DNA from 4 places in the Streptomyces hamibioticus genome. Region 2 is predicted to be linked to each of the others. Evidence: riboswitches for the same ligand, from Rfam matches in the RefSeq annotation. Region 2 holds a riboswitch; each other region holds the start of a gene.
What was found. Region 2 has a riboswitch for cobalamin ahead of ACLGIH_RS07800 (energy-coupling factor ABC transporter permease). Riboswitches for the same ligand answer to the same signal wherever they lie in the genome.
Positions count from the first base shown of each region.

Region 1: it holds a riboswitch for cobalamin, as region 2 does, so the genes downstream of both, ACLGIH_RS06305 (ABC transporter substrate-binding protein) here and ACLGIH_RS07800 (energy-coupling factor ABC transporter permease) in region 2, are expected to answer to the same signal.
Region 3: it holds a riboswitch for cobalamin, as region 2 does, so the genes downstream of both, ACLGIH_RS26720 (cobalamin biosynthesis protein) here and ACLGIH_RS07800 (energy-coupling factor ABC transporter permease) in region 2, are expected to answer to the same signal.
Region 4: it holds a riboswitch for cobalamin, as region 2 does, so the genes downstream of both, ACLGIH_RS10840 (ribonucleoside-diphosphate reductase subunit alpha) here and ACLGIH_RS07800 (energy-coupling factor ABC transporter permease) in region 2, are expected to answer to the same signal.

Region 1 covers NZ_JBKKQY010000001.1:1,388,336-1,393,052, forward strand. The annotation lists gene ACLGIH_RS06290 (ATP-grasp domain-containing protein) at 1-333, shown strand, start outside; gene ACLGIH_RS06295 (MFS transporter) at 326-1,594, shown strand; gene ACLGIH_RS06300 (class I SAM-dependent methyltransferase) at 1,563-2,312, shown strand; cobalamin riboswitch at 2,365-2,544, shown strand; partial or broken gene ACLGIH_RS06305 (ABC transporter substrate-binding protein) at 2,573-3,594, shown strand; partial or broken gene ACLGIH_RS06310 (FecCD family ABC transporter permease) at 3,591-4,705, shown strand; partial or broken gene ACLGIH_RS06315 (ABC transporter ATP-binding protein) at 4,702-4,717, shown strand, end outside.
Region 2 covers NZ_JBKKQY010000001.1:1,734,725-1,739,441, forward strand. The annotation lists gene ACLGIH_RS07790 (FAD-binding and (Fe-S)-binding domain-containing protein) at 1-1,257, shown strand, start outside; partial or broken gene ACLGIH_RS35050 (DUF7144 family membrane protein) at 1,319-1,459, opposite strand; cobalamin riboswitch at 1,558-1,743, shown strand; gene ACLGIH_RS07800 (energy-coupling factor ABC transporter permease) at 1,774-2,478, shown strand; gene ACLGIH_RS07805 (energy-coupling factor ABC transporter substrate-binding protein) at 2,475-2,816, shown strand; gene cbiQ (cobalt ECF transporter T component CbiQ) at 2,817-3,566, shown strand; gene ACLGIH_RS07815 (ATP-binding cassette domain-containing protein) at 3,563-4,408, shown strand.
Region 3 covers NZ_JBKKQY010000001.1:5,892,643-5,897,359, reverse strand. The annotation lists gene ACLGIH_RS26730 (inorganic phosphate transporter) at 1-581, shown strand, start outside; gene ACLGIH_RS26725 (hypothetical protein) at 601-822, shown strand; cobalamin riboswitch at 971-1,090, shown strand; gene ACLGIH_RS26720 (cobalamin biosynthesis protein) at 1,191-2,150, shown strand; gene ACLGIH_RS26715 (cobyric acid synthase) at 2,147-3,679, shown strand; gene cobN (cobaltochelatase subunit CobN) at 3,676-4,717, shown strand, end outside.
Region 4 covers NZ_JBKKQY010000001.1:2,448,400-2,453,116, forward strand. The annotation lists gene mctP (monocarboxylate uptake permease MctP) at 1-878, shown strand, start outside; gene ACLGIH_RS10835 (GNAT family N-acetyltransferase) at 1,019-1,525, shown strand; cobalamin riboswitch at 1,603-1,745, shown strand; gene ACLGIH_RS10840 (ribonucleoside-diphosphate reductase subunit alpha) at 1,869-4,274, shown strand; gene ACLGIH_RS10845 (ribonucleotide-diphosphate reductase subunit beta) at 4,274-4,717, shown strand, end outside.

The sequences.
Region 1 (4,717 bases), 350 kb from region 2:
GGTCGCCGCCCCGGTCTCATGGACGCGGACTGTCCCGGCGGTCCGGCCGTCGCCTTCGTTCTCGGCTACCCGTCAGCCCCCGGCGTGTTCATCGGCGTCACTGGGCTCGACCGGCTCACCGACATGCCGGGAACGCCCGCCTGGTACCCGATCAAACAGGTCGGCGACCCCATCGAGCACCTGGGTGACAGCCGTGGATACGCGGGCATCGTGTACGCCGAAGCCGAGACCGCCGAACTCGCCACCCACCGCGCGGTGGCCGCAGCCGGCGCCCTGCGTGTACTGACTGACCCGTTCCCCGACCTGGCCGGCCGGGAGGCGCCCGGTGGGTGAGCGCACCACCAGGGGACCGGGTCTGCGGGCCTCGCTGTTCCCACTCACCGGCCCGCTGCGGTTCCTCCTGCTCAGCTCGTTCCTCATCCCGCTCGGCAGCTTCATGGTCCTGCCGTTCATGTCGGTGTTCCTCCACGAACGGCTCGGGATGGGGCTTGGCACGGTCGGCGTCGTCCTGGCGTTGGCATCGCTCGTGCAGTTCTCCGGCGGCATCGTCGGCGGCGCCCTCGCGGACCGGATCGGACTACGCCGCACGATGCTGTGGGCGCTCGTCGTACGCACCGCCGGTTTCGCCGGGCTCCTGCTGGCCCTGCGCTGGCCGCCCCTCGCGGTCTGGGCGCTGGTCCTGACGTGCTGCGGTGCCGCGCTCTACCTGCCCGCCAACAAGGCGTATCTCGTGCACGGCGTCGACGACGAGCGCCGTCCGGCGTTCCTGTCGGCGGGCAACGCGGCACTCAACGCCGGGATGGCGGTCGGCCCGCTCATCGCCGGACCATTCGTCCTGTCCTCGCCCGGCTGGCTGTTCGCGGCCGTCACGGCGCTGTTCCTCGCGGTCACAGCGGGACACGCACGGTTGCCCGGAACCGACGGGACCTATCCCACCAAATCGGAGGAAACGGCCCGCTCGGGCCTTCTCGTCGGCGTGGCACTCCTGCCGTTCGCCGCCAACGCGCTGGCCTTCTACCTCTACTTCCACTTCCAGCACTTCCTGGCGGTGTACGCCGTCGAGCGCGCCTCCAGCGCCTTCTACAGCATGGTGCTGTTGCTCTGCTTCACGCTGGTCATCGTCGTACAGCCGCTCGCGTCCGGCCTGATCCGGCGCATGCCGTACGTCCTCGCCCTCGCGGTCGGGTTCACGGGCCTGGCGGCGGGACTGGCCGTGCTGGCGGCCGGCACCCGGACGGCACTGCTGGCGGGCGGCGCGCTGATCACCCTCGGCGACATCGTGCTGTTCCTCAAGAACGACCTGGAGGCATTGCGCCGCAGCCCCCGCTCCGACGCCGTGGTCTTCGGCCAGCAGCGGCTGGCCGCGGGCCTGGGCGCCTGCGCGAGCGGCGTACTGGGCGGGCAGTTGTACGGCCTCGGCGAACGGGCCGGGCACACCGGTTGGTTCTGGCTGTTGGCAGCCGCCCAGTGTCTGCTGCTTCCCCCGCTTCTGCTCTCGCTGCGCCGTCGCACGGCGCGGCGCCCTGTCCCCGACGGCGACCATGAAGGAGCACTGACGCGCGATGACACGGACGGGCGGATTCCAGGACGATGACTTCTGGACCGAGTTCCACGACTTCCTCTTCTCCGAGCGGCGCTACGAGCAGGCCGAGGTACTGCTGGACACCTCTCCCCTGCTCGCCCTCCCCGACGGATCACGCGTGCTGGACCTGTGCTGCGGGCCGGGCGTCTTCACCGTGCCCCTCGCCCGCCGCGGGCACCGCGTGACCGGCGTTGACCTGAGCCCGGCCATGCTGGACCGGGCACGCAAGCGGTCGGCCGACGCCGGTGCCGAGGTGACGTACGTGCGGGCCGACGCCCGCGAGTACAGCGCACCGGGCGGCTTCGACGTCGTCCTCAACATGTTCACCTCCTTCGGGTACTTCGAGGACCCCGCCGACAACGCGCGTGTGCTGCGCACCATGCACACCTGCCTGGCGCCCGGCGGCACGCTCGTCCTGGACCTCGCCGGGAAAGAACTCCTGGCCCGCAATGCCACCCCGCCCAAAGTGGTGCGGCGGGGCGACGACCTGATGGTGCAGACAGACACCGTCCTGGACGAGTGGGCGCGGCTGCGCAGCGAGTGGGTGCTGGTTCGGGGCGAGCGGGTGACGCGAGCCACCTTGACGTGGTTCGTGTACAGCGCGGTGGAGCTTCGCCGGATGGCCGAGGATGCGGGTTTCGGCCGCGTGGAGGTCTTCGGCGGGTTCGACGGACGCCCCTACGACGAGAACGCCGAGCGGCTCGTGCTGCGAGCGGTGCGCGAAGCGTGACGAAGGCGCGGGCGTGCGGCCGGGTCCGCACGCCCTTTTGCCGCCGACTCGGAGGAACGTGGGATCACCTGGTCATCGCCGCGACGGGAGACAGGAAGCCGGTGCGAATCCGGCACGGTCCCGCCACGGTGACCGGGGAGCACCCCTCCGAGATGCCACTGCGCACGGCGCGGGAAGGCGGAGGGAACGTCGATCCGGGAGTCAGGACACTGGTCCGTCGCGGGCCCGTCCCGAGGAGCGCGGACTCCAGGAGGCTTCACGTGTCCCAGCTGTTCACCCCTGCCCTCACGCGCGGGTTCCTTCGTACCACGGCCGCTGCCGTGTCTCTCACGTCAGTGCTGCTGACCGTCGGCTGCGGTTCATCCGACGAGAGCGGTGGGGACGCGAACGCCGGCGCGGCCGTGCCCGCGGGCTTTCCGGTCACGATCGACAACTGCGGTGTGAAGACGACATACGACGGGCCGCCGTCACGGGTGGTCACTATCCACCAGCACCCGGCCGAGCTCATGCTCGCCCTCGGCCTGAAGGACCGCCTGGCCGGAACGGCCTTCCCCGACTCCGCGGTCCTGCCCGAGCTGAAGAAGGACTACGAGTCCGTCCCGGAACTGGCGGAGAGGGAACCGTCCTTCGAGACCGTCCTGGACGCCGAACCCGACCTCGTCTACGGCGGCTACGGCAGCGCCTTCGACGAGAAAGAGGGCCGCTCCCGCGAGGCGTTCGCCGACGCCGGCATCGACACCTACCTCAACCGCGAGTACTGCGGAAGAAGCAGGTGACGATGAAGGACACCTACGACGAGATCCGCACCATCGGCAAGATCTTCGGCGTTCCGGACCGAGCCGACAAACTGGTCGCCGACCTCGAAGGCCGCGTCGGCAAGGCCGCCGACAAAGTCGAAGGCGAGCCCGAGGTGCCCGTCTTCGTCTACGACAGTGGCGACAAAAGCGCTTTCACCGCGGGCGGCAAGAGCCTGGGCACCGAACTGATCCGGCTGGCCGGCGGCGAGAACGTCTTCACCGACCTCGACGACGTCTTCCGTGACGTCTCCTGGGAGCAGGTCGTCGAGCGCAAGCCGGAAGTCATCGCCATCTATGACTACGCCGGTGCCGGAAGCGTCGAGGAGAAGAAGAAGTTCCTGCTCTCCCAGCCCGCGCTCGCCGACGTACCCGCCGTCAGGAACAAGCGGTTCGTCGTCCTGCCGCTGACCGCCACCCTGGTCGGCATCGGCTCGGCCTACGCGGTCGAGGACCTGGCCCGCGGGCTGCACCCGGAGATCCGGTGACTCAGGCCGCCACCGGCGCGCCCGCCGAACGGACCGTGCAACGACGGAAGGCCACCGGCTCGGGAGCAGGCCGTGCGCGGCTGGCCGTCACGCTGCTGGTGCTCACCGCGTTGCTCGTCGTCTCCGCCACGGCGGGCCTCGCGATCGGCTCCGTGCATGTCCGCCGGGCCAGGTGTGGGGCATCGTGACGCACGCGCTGGGCGCCGAATGGCAGGAACCGGACTGGTCAAGGGCCCGGGAGACCATCGTGGTGGACGTACGGGCACCGCGGGTACTGCTCGGTGCGGTCACCGGCGCCGGCCTGGCGGTGATCGGCACCGCGCTGCAGGCCCTGGTGCGGAACCCTCTCGCAGAGCCGTACCTGCTCGGCGTCTCCTCCGGGGCGTCGCTCGGCGCCGTCTCCGTGATCGTGTTCGGGTTCACCCTCTTCGGACCGGCCTCCCTGTCGGTGGCCGCCTTCGTGGGCGCCTTGGGCGCACTCCTGCTCGTGTACGCCACCGCCCGCACCGGCGGACGCATCACCTCGTCGCGGCTGGTGCTGTCCGGGGTGGCGATCGCGGCGGTGCTCACGGCGGTCCTCGATCTGCTGCTGCTCACCACCGACCGGGGCAATGAGGCCCGCGCGGTCCTCGCCTGGACCCTCGGCGGCCTGGGCGGTGTCAACTGGGGCACGCCGTGGCTGCCGAGCACGGCCCTGCTGCTCGGCATCGGCGTCCTCCTGGCGCAGGCCCGCAACCTGAACCTGCTGCTGGCCGGCGAGGAGGCGGCGACCACCATGGGGCTGGACGTGGCCCGCTTCCGCGCCCGTCTGTTCGTCCTGCTCTCCCTCGTCACGGGCGTGCTGGTCGCGGCGGCCGGACCGATCGGCTTCGTCGGCCTGATGAAGCCCCACACCGTGCGCCTGTTCGTCGGCGGCGACCACCGCCGGGTCCTGCCGACGGCAGCACTCGGCGGAGCGGTCTTCCTCGTCTGGGCCGACATCGCCGCACGGACGGTCGCCGCACCGATGGAGATACCCGTCGGTGTCCTCACGGCCCTGTGCGGCGGACCGTTCTTCCTGTGGCTGATGCGCCGCGACGCCCGGGGCGGCACCGACCGAGGAGTAGCATGACCGCGACCGAAC
Region 2 (4,717 bases):
GGCCACGGGGACAGCGCGATCCGGGACGGCTGGCGGTCCGAGGCGGTCAAGGACGCCCTCGATCTGTGCCTGGCCTGCAAGGGCTGCAAGAGCGACTGTCCGGCGGATGTGGACATGGCCACCTACAAGGCCGAGTTCCTGTCCCACCACTACGAGGGCCGTCCGTGGCGTCGGCCACGCTCGGACTGGTCGATGGGGTGGCTGCCCGCGCTCGCCCAGGCCGTGGGCCGCACCCGTCTCGGGCCGGTCGTCAACGCCCTCACCCACACACCGCCGCTGTCGAAGGCCGCGGTCGCCGTGGCGGGGGTGGCGGACCGGGAGGTGCCGTTGTTCGCCGGGCAGACGTTCCAGCAGTGGTTCGCCGCCCACGAGCCGTACGGCGACGGGGAACGCGGCACGGTGCTGCTGTGGCCGGACACCTTCACCAACCACTTCCACCCGCACCTCGGGCAGGCGGCGGTGGCGGTGCTGGAGCACGCCGGCTGGCGGGTGGAGCTGCCCACCGAGCCGCTGTGCTGCGGGCTGACCTGGATCTCCACCGGGCAGCTCGGCACCGCCGAGAAGATCCTGACCCGGACCGTGCGGCGGCTGGCCGGGCACGTCCGGGAGGGCGGTCTCGTGGTGGTCCTGGAGCCGAGCTGCGCGGCCGTGTTCCGGGCGGACGCGGCCGAGCTGTTCCCCGGCGACCAGGACGTGCGCAGGCTGCGGGACCAGACGGTGACCCTGGCCGGGCTGCTCACCGAGCACTCCCCCGGCTACCGGCCGCCGCAGGTGCCCGACCGGTCCGCTCGTGCGCTGGCCCAGGTGCACTGCCACCAGCACGCGGTGCTGGGCTGGGACGCCGACCGGGAACTGCTGCGCCGCGCCGGGGTGGACGTGGAGCGGCTGGACTCCGGCTGCTGCGGACTGGCCGGCAACTTCGGGTTCGAGCGCGGCCATGAGGAGGTCAGCGAGGCGTGCGCGGAGCGGGTGCTGCTGCCGCGGCTGCGGGACGAGGACGCGGGGACCGTCGTGCTCGCCGACGGCTTCAGCTGCCGCACCCAGGTCCACGAGTTCGACAGCGGCGGCCACGAGGCCGTGCATCTGGCGGAGCTGCTGGCCTCGGCGCTCCCCGACGCCCCCGGCAGCGCCTACGGCACCGCGCCCGGCGCCCGCCCGGCGCCCCCGGGCCGGCCGGGCCGGGCCCTGGCCCTGGCGGGTGCCGGGCTGGCCGCGGCCGGTGCGGCGGCGGGGGTGGCGCGGCTGCTGCGGCGCTGAGCGCGGAGCCGCCGGGCGCGAGCGATCCGCCAGGACGAGGCCGAGGCGGTCGGACTCTCTCGGCCTCCTCCTGGCGGCGGGCCGGGGCCCGGATGACGAAGACGTCGATCGCCATCGTGATCACCGACCAGACGGGCGCGTACGGCAGGAACACGAACTGGGCGACGAGGCTGAGTGCGGCCAGGACGATGCCCGTCAAGCGCGGCGGTCGGAGCGTGACCGGCGCGATTGACGGCACAGGGGGCGTGTGACCTCGGTCCGAGCGCCCCGTACGCCCTTGTCACTGCCGGTGCGGGCGCACTACTGTCACCACGCCTTGGTGAACGGGAAATCCGGTGCAATGCCGGTGCGGCCCTCGCCACTGTGATCGGGAAGTCCGGCTCCGGCCCTCACGGGCAGCCACTGGGTCCTCCACGGACCCGGGAAGGCGGAGTTCGGGCGGTGGTACCCGTCAGCCAGGAGACCGGCCGAGGCGCGTCAACCATCCACGAGGTGTTGGAGAGGGTCTGCCGAGCCATGCACATAGCCGAGGGCTTTCTGCCTCCGGCGCACGCGGTCGCCTGGGGCGCCGCGTCAGCGCCGTTCGTCGTCCACGGAGTACGGTCACTCACCCGTGAGGTCAGGGAGCACCCGGAGAGCACCCTGCTCCTCGGCGCCTCCGGAGCCTTCACGTTCGTGCTGTCCGCCCTGAAACTGCCGTCGGTGACCGGGAGTTGCTCCCATCCGACCGGCACCGGGCTGGGCGCCATCCTGTTCCGGCCGCCGGTCATGGCGGTGCTGGGCACCATCACACTGCTGTTCCAGGCGCTGCTGCTGGCCCACGGCGGGCTGACCACGCTCGGCGCCAACGTCTTCTCCATGGCGATCGTCGGGCCGTGGGCCGGGTACGGCGCCTACCGGCTGCTGCGCCGCTGCGACGCGCCGCTGATGGCCGCCGTGTTCTGCGGCGCGTTCGTCGCCGACCTGTCCACCTACTGCGTCACGTCCGTCCAGCTGGCGCTCGCCTTCCCGGACCCGGGCAGCGGATTCCTGGGCGCGCTCGGCAAGTTCGGTTCGATCTTCGCGGTGACGCAGATCCCGCTCGCGGTGAGCGAGGGGCTCCTCACGGTCCTCGTGATGCGGCTGCTGGTGCGGTCCAGCAAGGGCGAACTGACCCGGCTGGGCGTGCTGGTGACCAGGACGAAGGCGAAGACGGCGGGGCAGGAGGCGGCGGCCCGGTGAAGCGCGACACGAGGATCGACGCCCTGCTGCTGCTCGCGGTGGCCGCGCTCGCGGTGCTGCCGCTGGTGTTCGGGCTCGGCGACCGCAAGGAGGAGCCGTTCTCCGGCGCCGACGCCGAGGCGGAGACGGCGATCACCGAGATCGACCCGGACTACGAGCCGTGGTTCTCGCCGCTGTACGAACCCCCGTCCGGGGAGATCGAGTCCGCGCTGTTCGCCGTGCAGGCGGCCCTCGGCGCCGGCGTGCTCGCGTACTACTTCGGTCTGCGCCGGGGACGGCGGCAGGGCGAGGAGCGGGCCCGGGCGGCGGCCCGGCCGGACGCTCCCGCAGGGGACTGAGTGCTGCCGATCGACGCCGCGGCGCACGCCAGTCGCTGGCGCCGCCGCCATCCCGTGGACAAGGCCGTGCTGGGGCTGGGCCTCACGGTGCTCGCGATCTCGCTGCCGCCCTGGCCGGGCGCGGCACTGGTACTGGTGACGGCGCTGGCGGTGCTGCTGGGCCCGGCGGGTGTGCCGGGGCGGCGGCTGTGGCGGGCGTACCGGGTGCCGCTCGGCTTCTGCGTGACCGGGGCGCTGCCGCTGCTCGTGCAGGTCGGCGGCGCGGACGCGTTCGTGTCCCTGGCCGACGGCGGACCGGCTCGGGCGGGCGGGCTGCTGCTGCGCACCTCGGCAGCCTCGCTCGGGGTGCTGCTGTTCGCGTTCACCACCCCGATGTCCGATCTGCTGCCCCGCCTGGTGCGGGCCGGGGTGCCCGCGCCGGTCGTCGACGTGGCGCTGGTGACGTACCGGATGAGCTTCCTGCTGCTCGACTCGGTGCGGCGGGTGCGGCAGGCCCAGGCGGCCCGGCTGGGGCACACCACGCGGGCCGCCGCCTGGCGGTCGCTGGCCGGGCTCGGCGCGACGGCGTTCGTGCGCTCCTTCGACCGGGCGGCGCGGCTCCAGGCCGGGCTCGCCGGACGCGGCTACGACGGCACGCTGCGGGTGCTGGTGCCCGAGGCCCGCGTCTCGGTGCCGTTCACGGCCGCGAGCCTCGCGCTGCTGGCGGCGCTGGCCGCCCTCACCTTCGTACTGGAAAGGCCACTGTCGTGAGCGAGTCCGCCCTCATCGCCCTGCGGGGCGCCTCCTTCGCGTACGAGGACGGGCCCACCGTGCTGCGCGCGGTCGACTTCGAGGTGCCCGAGGGGCGGGCGCTCGCCCTGCTGGGCCGCAACGGCAGCGGCAAGACCACGCTGATGCGGCTGCTCAGCGGCGGGCTGCGGCCGCACCCGGGCCGCCTGACGGTGGCGGGCGAGCCGGTGGCGTACGACCGCAGGGGGCTGACCCGGCTGCGGACCACCGTGCAGCTGGTGGTGCAGGACCCGGACGACCAGTTGTTCGCCGCGTCGGTGGCCCAGGACGTGTCGTTCGGGCCGCTCAACCTCGGTCTGCCGGACACCGAGGTGCGGGCCCGGGTTAAGGAGGCGCTGGCCGCGCTGGACATCGCCGCGCTGGCCGACCGGCCCACCCACCTGCTGTCGTACGGGCAGCGCAAGCGGGCGGCGATCGCGGGGGCCGTCGCGATGCGGCCCCGGGTGCTGATCCTGGACGAGCCGACCGCCGGGCTGGACCCGGACGGCCAGGAGCGGCTGCTGGCCACCCTGGACGGGCTCCGCGCGGACGGCACCACCGTGGTGATGGCCACCCACGACGTCGACCTCGCCCTGCGCTGGTCCGACGAGGCGGCGGTCCTCACGCCGTCCGGCGTGCACACCGGCCCGACGGCGGCCACGCTGGCCCGCCCGGACCTGCTGCGGGAGGCCGGGCTGCGGCTGCCGTGGGGGGTGGCGGTGGCGCGGCTGCTGCGGGCCCAGGGCACACTGACCGGGGCAGCGCCGGGCCCGCGGACCCCGGAGGAGCTGGCCGAACTGACGGCGGGACCGGTTCACGACTGAATGAACCGGAATTATGTGTCCGGTGAACGGACCTCGCGTTCCGGATAACGGTCCGGTTGCGATCGCTGGCATTTTCCGAAGTGACTGACCGTGATGTGACCTGCGCCACTAAAAAATGCGCGGAGCCCATGGTAGACATGCGCAACTCCGCAGGTGGCACCACGGCTCGCCACTCGGCGGAGTGTCGGCACACACGTCGACTGCACGACCAGGGTGATCACGCTCCGAGCCCACGGACCGACCCACCCAGGGTCGCCGATCGGACAACGGCGTTCGCTCTAAGACCGCACATCCCGCCGGTGCCACTCC
Region 3 (4,717 bases), 4.2 Mb from region 2:
TCCTCTCCGCGGGCATCGCCATCGCGCTCGGCACCTACCTCGGCGGCTGGCGGATCATCCGCACCATGGGCAAGGGCCTGACCGACCTCCAGCCGCAGCAGGGCTTCGCCGCCCAGACCAGCGCGGCCACGGTCATCCTGGCCTCCTCCCACCTCGGCTTCTCCCTCTCCACCACGCACTCCGTCTCCGGCGCGGTGATGGGCTCGGGTCTCGGCCGCAAGGGCGGTGTGGTCCGCTGGTCCACGGCCACCCGGATGTTCGTCGCCTGGGGCCTGACGCTGCCGGCCGCGGCCCTGGTCGCCGCCGTCGCGGAGTGGGTCACCGGCTTCGGCGACTGGGGCACGGCGGCCGTCGCGGTCTTCCTCGTCGTCTCCAGCGCCGCGATCTGGAAGATCTCCCGGCGCGAGGTGGTCGACCACACCAACGTCAACGACCACGAGCCCGCGCAGACCGGTGTGGTGACCCAGGCCGTGGCCGCCGTGACCCCGCCGCCCACGTCCGCCGCCGAGGAGCTGGTGGCCACCGTCCCGGCCCAGGGCGACGTCCGCGACGCCAAGACCCCGTCGACCACCACCGTCTGAGCCCGCAGGAGTAAGCACCATGAAGATCGACTGGGCAGCCCTCGGCTCCGTCTTCGGGGTCAGTCTCGTGACCACCGTGGCCCTGGTGGGCCTGTTCGTCCTCGGCATCGCCGGCCTCGCCCGCAAGGAGCGGGCCGCGGAGCAGGGCGGCGGCGCGGCCCTCGCCGTCACCGGCGCCTACGCCTGCTTCGCGGCGTGCGCGGCGGCGGTGGCGTACGGCATCTATCTGATCGTCGCCTGACCCAGGGCACCGGGAGGGGTGCGGGACGGACAGCACCGTCCCGCACCCCTTTCGCGTGCCCGCGCACACCTCCCGGGTGTGGGGCTCCGCACACTCCCCCCTCGCAGGTCAACGGCAAGTTGACGGGTGTTCGCGGGCCGTGGTGGACTTCCCGAGCCAATACGGCGGCAGGAGAGGAAGCCGGTGCGAATCCGGCGCGGTCCCGCCACTGTCACCGGGGGCTCGTCCCCCGGGAGCCAGGAACTCTCACCGCCGATTTCGTCGAACCAGGGCGCGGACACCCTGAGTGAGGACAATCGCCATGCACGGCTGCTGCCGACCGAGGAACACCCGCGACACTTCGCCCTTCCGCACGCTCGGCTGAACCGATGCGGGCCGAACGCGTCTTCGCGTACGGCGCCGCCGCCGGCCTGCTCGGCGACCTGGTCCTCGGCGATCCGCGCCGCGGGCACCCGGTCGCCGCGTTCGGGCGGGCCGCCGGTGCCGTGGAACGGGTGCTGTGGCGCGACCACCGCGGCTGGGGCGCGCTGCACACGGCCGTGTGCGCCGGTGGCGCCGTCGCCCTCGGGGCCGCCGCCGCACGGGCCGTCCGCACCTCCCCCGCCGCCTCCGTCGCGCTGACCGGCGCCGCCACCTGGGCCGTCGTCGGTGGGACCTCGCTCGCCCGCGAGGCCGGTGCGATCGGGCGCGCGCTGCGGTCCGGGGACGTCGAGGCCGCCCGGGCGCGGCTGCCGCACCTGTGCGGCCGGGATCCACAGGCGCTGGACGCCGACGGGATCGCCCGGGCCGTCGTCGAGTCCGTCGCCGAGAACACCTCCGACGCGGTGGTCGGCGCGCTGGTGTGGGGCGCCGTCGGCGGCGTGCCGGGCCTGCTGGGCTTCCGGGCCGTGAACACCCTCGACGCCATGGTCGGCCACAAGTCCTCCCGGTACCGCCGCTACGGCTGGGCCTCCGCCCGCCTCGACGACCTGGCCGGCTGGCCGGGCGCCCGGCTCACCGCCGCCCTGGCCACCGTGGCCGGCGGCGATCCGCGCGGCGCCGTCCGGGCCTGGCGCGCCGACGCGGACGGGCATCCGAGCCCCAACGCCGGTCCCGTGGAGGCCGCGTTCGCGGGTGCCCTGGGCGTGCGGCTGGGCGGGACGCTCTCCTACGGCGGCCGGGTGGAGCACCGGCCCGTGCTCAACGGGGCGGCGGGACGCGCCGTCCGGGCCGACGACATCGACCGGGCCGTACGGCTCTCCCGGCGCGTGGGCTGGCTGGCGCTCGGCGTGTGCGCCGGCGCGCGGCTGCTGGCACGCCGGGTGGTCACGAAAGGACGGACGTCATGAACGGTGGGCTCCTGGTCGCCGGCACCACCTCCGACGCCGGCAAGAGCGTCGTCACGGCCGGTATCTGCCGCTGGCTGGTGCGGCAGGGCGTGAAGGTGGCGCCCTTCAAGGCGCAGAACATGTCGCTCAACTCCTTCGTCACCCGCGAGGGCGCGGAGATCGGCCGGGCGCAGGCCATGCAGGCCCAGGCCTGCCGCGTGGAGCCGACCGCGCTGATGAACCCGGTGCTGCTCAAGCCGGGCGGCGAGCGGAGCAGCCAGGTGGTGCTGCTCGGCAAGCCGGTCGGGGAGCTGAGCGCGCGCGGCTACCACGGCGGGCGGCAGCAGAAGCTGCTCGGCACCGTGCTGGACTGCCTCGCCGAGCTGCGGGGCACGTATGACGCGGTGATCTGTGAGGGGGCGGGCAGTCCGGCGGAGATCAACCTGCGCCGGACCGACATCGTGAACATGGGGATCGCCCGGGGGGCCGGGCTCCCCGTCCTCGTCGTCGGCGACATCGACCGCGGGGGTGTGTTCGCGTCCTTCTTCGGCACGGTGGCACTGCTGGCGCCCGAGGACCAGGCCCTGGTCGCCGGGTTCCTCGTCAACAAGTTCCGGGGCGACGTGTCGCTGCTGGAGCCGGGCCTCGACATGCTCCGGAACCTCACCGGGCGGCGGACGTACGGCGTCCTGCCCTTCCGGCACGGGCTCGGCATCGACGAGGAGGACGGGCTGCGGATCTCCCTGCGGGGGACGGTGCGGGAGTCGGTCGTCGCGCCGCCGCTCGGCGAGGACGTGCTGCGGGTCGCCGTCTGCGCGGTCCCGCTGATGTCCAACTTCACGGACGTGGACGCGCTGGCCGCCGAGCCGGGCGTCGTGGTGCGGTTCGTGGACCGGCCGGAGGAGCTGGCCGACGCCGATCTGGTGGTCGTGCCGGGGACACGCGGGACGGTCCGGGCGCTGGAGTGGCTGCGGGAGCGGGGCCTGGCGGACGCCCTCGTCCGCAGGGCCGCCGAGCAGCGGCCCCTGCTCGGCGTCTGCGGCGGCTTCCAGCTCCTCGGCGAGCACATCGAGGACGACGTCGAGAGCCGCCGGGGCCACGTCGACGGGCTCGGCGTCCTGCCCGTGCGGGTGCGGTTCGCCCGCGAGAAGACCCTCACCCGGCCCGCGGGCGAGGCCCTCGGCGAGCAGGTCGAGGGCTACGAGATCCACCACGGGGTCGCCGAGGTCCTCGGTGGCGAAGCGTTCATCTCCGATGGCGGTGGACGCAGCCTGGACGGCTGCCGGGTCGGCCAGACCTGGGGCACGCACTGGCACGGCTCGCTGGAGTCGGACGGATTCCGGCGGGCGTTCCTGCGCGAGGTGGCCGCCGCCGCGGGCCGCCGCTTCGTGCCGGCCCCCGACACCTGCTTCGCCGCGCTGCGCGAGCAGCAGCTCGACCGGCTCGGCGACCTGATCGAACAGCACGCGGACACGGACGCGCTGTGGCGGCTCATCGAGTCCGGCGCGCCACAAGGACTGCCCTTCATTCCACCGGGAGCGCCCGCATGAGCACAGTGTTGTTGTTGTCGACCGCCGACACGGATCTGCTGGCGGCACGAGCCTCCGAGGCCGCGTACCGGATCGGCAACCCGACCCGGGTGGACGTCCGGGAGGAGCTGCCGGGCCTGGTCCAGGGCGCCGACATCGCCGTCGTACGGCTGCTGGGCGGCAAGCGGGCCTGGGAGGACGGGCTCGCCGCGCTGAAGGCGTCCGGCATCCCGACCGTGCTGCTGGGCGGCGAGGCCGTGCCGGACGCGGAGCTGATGGCCGAGTCGTCGGTGCCGGCCGGTGTGGTGGCGGAGGCGCTGCGCTACCTGGTCGAGGGCGGGCCCGCCAACCTCACGCAGCTGGCCCGGTTCCTGTCCGACACCGTGCTGCTGACCGGCGAGGGCTTCGACGAGCCCCGCAAGATGCCCGAGTACGGCGTACGCGGGGAGCGCGCCCGGGTGGCGGGCCGCCCGACCGTGGGCGTGCTCTTCTACCGTGCGCACGAGCTGAGCGGCAACACCGCCTTCGTCGACACGCTGTGCGACGCGATCGAGGCGCGCGGCGCCAACGCGCTGCCGGTGTACTGCGGTTCGCTGCGCGGCGCCGACCCGGAGCTGTACGAGATCCTGGGCCGGGCCGACGCCCTGGTCGCCACCGTTCTGGCGGCCGGCGGCACGCACGCCTCGCAGGCGTCGGCGGGCGGTGACGAGGAGGCCTGGGACATCGGGGCGCTTGCGGACCTGGACGTCCCGGTGCTGCAGGGGCTCTGCCTGACCTCCTCGCGGGCGGCCTGGGAGGAGTCGGACGCCGCCCTCTCCCCCATGGACGCGGCGATGCAGGTGGCGATCCCGGAGTTCGACGGCCGGTTGATCACGGTGCCGTTCTCCTTCAAGGAGCAGGCCGGCGAGGGCGGCGCCGACGTCCCGGTCTACGTCGCCGACCCCGAGCGGGCCGCGCGCGTCGCCGGGATCGCCGTGCGGCACGCGGCGCTCAGGCACAAGCCGAACGCGGACAAGAAGCTGGCGCTGGTCTTCACGGCGTACCCGACCAAGCACTCCC
Region 4 (4,717 bases), 710 kb from region 2:
CCGAGGCCGGCCAGTGGACGTACGCGACCCTGGCCCTGGGCTCGGCGCTCGCGCTGTTCATGTACCCGCACTCGATCACCGCGACGCTGTCCTCGCGCAGCCGTGAGGTGATCCGGCGCAACACCACGATCCTGCCGCTGTACTCGCTGATGCTGGGCATGCTCGCGCTGCTGGGCTTCATGGCGATCGCGGCCGGGGTGACGGTGGAGAACGGCCAGCTGGCGATCCCGCAGCTGTTCGAGAACATGTTCCCGGCCTGGTTCGCGGGCGTGGCCTTCGCGGCGATCGGCATCGGCGCGCTGGTCCCGGCGGCGATCATGTCCATCGCGGCGGCGAACCTCTTCACCCGCAACATCTACAAGGACTTCATCAAGCCGGACGCCACGCCCAAGGAGGAGACCCGGGTCTCCAAGCTGGTCTCACTGCTCGTGAAGGTGGGCGCGCTGGTCTTCGTCCTCGGCATGGACAAGACGGTGGCCATCAACTTCCAGCTGCTCGGCGGCATCTGGATCCTGCAGACCTTCCCGGCCCTGGTCGGCGGCCTGTTCACCCGCTGGTTCCACCGCTGGGCGCTGCTCGCCGGCTGGGCCGTCGGCATGGTCTACGGCACGCTCGCCGCGTACGGCGTCTCGACGCCGACGCAGAAGCACTTCGGCGGCTCCTCCAAGGAGATCCCGGGCATCGGCGAGATCGGGTACATCGGCCTCACGGCCTTCGTGCTGAACGTCGTCGTCACGGTGGTGCTGACGCTGGTCCTGCGGGCCGTCAAGGCCCCGGACGGGGTGGACGAGACCAAGCCCGAGGACTACACGGCGGACGCCGGGGACCCGGGCGTGCAGGTCGAGCTGCCGCCGGCCACCGCGGGGTCCTCACACTGAGGTCCTCGCGCTGGGGTCGCCGTTCGTCCGCCGCTCGGTTGCGGCCGAGCGCGCCCACGCGGCGGAGCCGCACATCGACGCACGGGCCGTCGGAGAAATCCGGCGGCCCGTTGTCGTACCGGTCGGGCAGACTCGGGGCCATGGACATCGTCATCCGGCGGGCGGACCCCGCCGAGTACCGCGCTCTCGGCGAGATCACCGCGCAGGCCTATCTCCAGGACGGGCTGCTGGACTTCGGGGAGAGCGACGCCTACCTCGGTGAACTGAGGGACGTGGCGAAGCGGGCCGCGGCGGCCGAGGTGCTGGTCGCCGTGGACGGCGAGGAGCTGCTGGGCGGGGTCACCTTCGTGCCGTCCGGCGGTCCGATGGCCGACATCGCCGGGCCGGGCGAGGCGGAGATACGGATGCTGGCCGTGGCCCGGGCGGCCCGTGGCCGGGGCGCCGGGGAGGCCCTCGTCCGTGCCTGCGTCGACCGGGCGCGGGCCGTGGAGGGCTGCGTGCGGATCGTGCTGTCGAGCCAGCGCACCATGCACGCCGCGCACCGGGTCTACGGTCGTCTGGGCTTCGCCCGCACGCCCGAGCGGGACTGGAATCCGCTCCCGCAGATCGACGACATCACGCTGATCACCTACGAGCTGACGCTCTGACACCACCGGCGGCAGCGCCGGACGCCCCACCCAGGACACAACATCTGGGGGTGCCACCGGAACCCGGCACAAGATGTATGCTCATGCTCGCTGTCGCCGCAGGGGAATCCGGTGCGAATCCGGAACTGTCCCGCAACGGTGTACTTGCGTGTGTCCATACGCGTGCCGTGTGCCCATACGCCTGTTCAGTCCGAGGACCTGCCGACAGTGCGCCCGGCCGTCCGGTCCGGGTGCCCTGACGTCCGGGCCTCGTGGAATGGGCCGGTGGACGCGACGCCGCGCGCGCTCGTGAGCTGCCCCCTGCCCTCCACAAGGCCCAGTGCCGAGCGAGGGAGTGCTCCACGTGACCATCGCGCCAGCCGACCCGGCTTCAGCGACCCCGGTGACCGCTTCGGCGTCCCCGGTGACGGCTTCGCCGACGCCGGTGACCGAGGAACCCGACGGGCCCGGTGCCGCGCTGCTGCGGACCCTGACCGAGCTGACCGCCGACCTCCCCGACGCCGACCCCGGCCGGGTCGCCGCCGCCGCGCTGCGCGGCCGGTCCGCCCACGCGGACGAGTCCGAGCTGCGTGAGCTGGCCACCGAGGCCGCGGCCGGCCTGATCTCGGAGGACCCGGTCTACTCCCGGCTGGCCGCCCGGCTGCTGACCATCGGCATCCGCGCCGAGGCCGCTTCCCAGGGCGTGGTGACGTTCACCGACTCCGTCGCCGTCGGCCACCGCGAGGGCCTGATCGCCGACCGCACCGCCGCGTTCGTCCGGCTGCACGCCGCGCGCCTGGACGCCCTGGTCGACCCGGCGGCCGACGACCGGTTCGGCTACTTCGGGCTGCGCACGCTGCACAGCCGCTATCTGCTCCGGCACCCGGTCACGCGCAAGGTCGTCGAGACGCCCCAGCACTTCCTGCTGCGCGTCGCGGCCGGCCTCGCCGAGGACGACTCCGCCCACTCGGTGGACGAGGTCGCCGCGCTCTACGGCCTGATGAGCCGCCTGGACTACCTCCCCTCCTCCCCCACCCTCTTCAACTCCGGCACCCGGCACCCCCAGATGTCGTCCTGCTACCTCCTGGACTCCCCCGAGGACCAGCTGGACTCCATCTACGAGCGCTACCACCAGGTCGCCCGCCTCTCCAAGCACGCCGGCGGCATCGGCCTGTCCTACTCCCGCATCCGCAGCCGCGGTTCGCTGATCCGCGGCACCAACGGGCACTCCAACGGCATCGTCCCGTTCCTGAAGACCCTCGACGCCTCGGTCGCCGCCGTGAACCAGGGCGGCCGGCGCAAGGGTGCCGCCGCGGTCTACCTGGAGACCTGGCACTCCGACATCGAGGAGTTCCTGGAACTGCGCGACAACACCGGCGAGGACGCCCGGCGCACCCACAACCTCAACCTCGCGCACTGGGTCCCGGACGAGTTCATGCGCCGGGTCGCCGCCGACGAGCAGTGGTCGCTGTTCTCCCCGTCGGACGTGCCCGAGCTGGTGGACCTGTGGGGCGAGGCGTTCGACGCCGCCTACCGCGAGGCGGAGCGCAAGGGGCTGGCGAAGAAGACGCTGCCCGCCCGGGAGCTGTACGGCCGGATGATGCGCGCCCTCGCGCAGACCGGCAACGGCTGGATGACCTTCAAGGACGCCGCCAACCGCACCGCCAACCAGACGGCGGAGCCTGGCCACGTCATCCACTCCTCCAACCTCTGCACGGAGATCCTGGAGGTCACCAGCGACGACGAGACCGCGGTCTGCAACCTGGGCTCGGTCAACCTCGGCGCGTTCGTCGACCCGGCCGCCGGGGACATCGACTGGGAACGGCTGGACGCCACCGTCCGCACCGCCGTCACCTTCCTGGACCGCGTGGTCGACATCAACTACTACCCGACCGAGCAGGCCGGCCGCTCCAACGCCAGGTGGCGCCCGGTGGGCCTCGGCGCCATGGGCCTCCAGGACGTCTTCTTCCGGCTGCGGCTGCCCTTCGACTCGCCGGAGGCCAAGGCGCTGTCCACCCGGATCGCCGAGCGGATCATGCTCGCCGCCTACGAGGCGTCCGCCGGCCTCGCCGAGCGCAACGGCCCGCTGCCGGCCTGGGACCGGACCCGCACCGCGCGGGGCGTGCTGCACCCCGACCACTACGACGTGGAACTGACCTGGCCGGAGCGCTGGGACGCGCTGCGCGAGCGGATCGCCGCCGTCGGCATGCGCAACTCCCTGCTGCTGGCCATCGCGCCCACCGCCACGATCGCCTCGATCGCCGGCGCCTACGAGTGCATCGAGCCGCAGGTGTCCAACCTGTTCAAGCGCGAGACGCTGTCGGGAGAGTTCCTCCAGGTCAACTCCTACCTGGTGGACGACCTCAAGCGGCTCGGCGTCTGGGACGCCCGCACCCGGGAGGCGCTGCGCGAGGCCAACGGCTCGGTGCAGGAGTTCACCTGGATCCCCGAGGACGTGCGCAGGCTGTACCGCACGGCGTGGGAGATCCCGCAGCGCGGCCTGATCGACATGGCCGCCGCGCGTACGGCGTTCCTGGACCAGGCCCAGTCGCTGAACCTGTTCCTGGAGACGCCGACCATCGGCAAGCTCTCCTCGATGTACGCCTACGCCTGGAAGTCCGGGCTGAAGACGACGTACTACCTGCGCTCCCGCCCGGCGACCCGCATCGCCCGCGCGGCCCGCGCCACCGTCCCCGCCCAGGCGGCCCCGGACCCCGAGGCGGTCGCCTGCTCCCTGGAAAACCCCGAGTCCTGCGAGGCCTGCCAGTGATGACCACCGAGACCCCCGCCGCCCCCACGCGGAAGCACCTGCTCGACCCCGGCTTCGAACTCACCCTGCGCCCCATGCGCTACCCGGACTTCTACGAGCGCTACCGGGACGCCATCAAGAACACCTGGACCGTGGAGGAGGTCGACCTCCACTCGGACGTCGCCGACCTGGCGAAGCTCAGCCCCGAGGAGCAGCACCTCATCGGGCGCCTCGTCGCCTTCTTCGCGACGGGCGACTCGATCGTCGCGAACAACCTGGTGCTGACCCTCTACAAGCACATCAACTCCCCCGAGGCGCGGCTGTACCTGAGCCGTCAGCTGTTCGAGGAGGCCGTGCACGTCCAGTTCTATCTGACACTGCTCGACACCTACCTCCCCGACCCGGACGACCGGACCGCCGCCTTCGCGGCCGTGGAGAACATCCCGTCGATCCGCGAGAAGGCC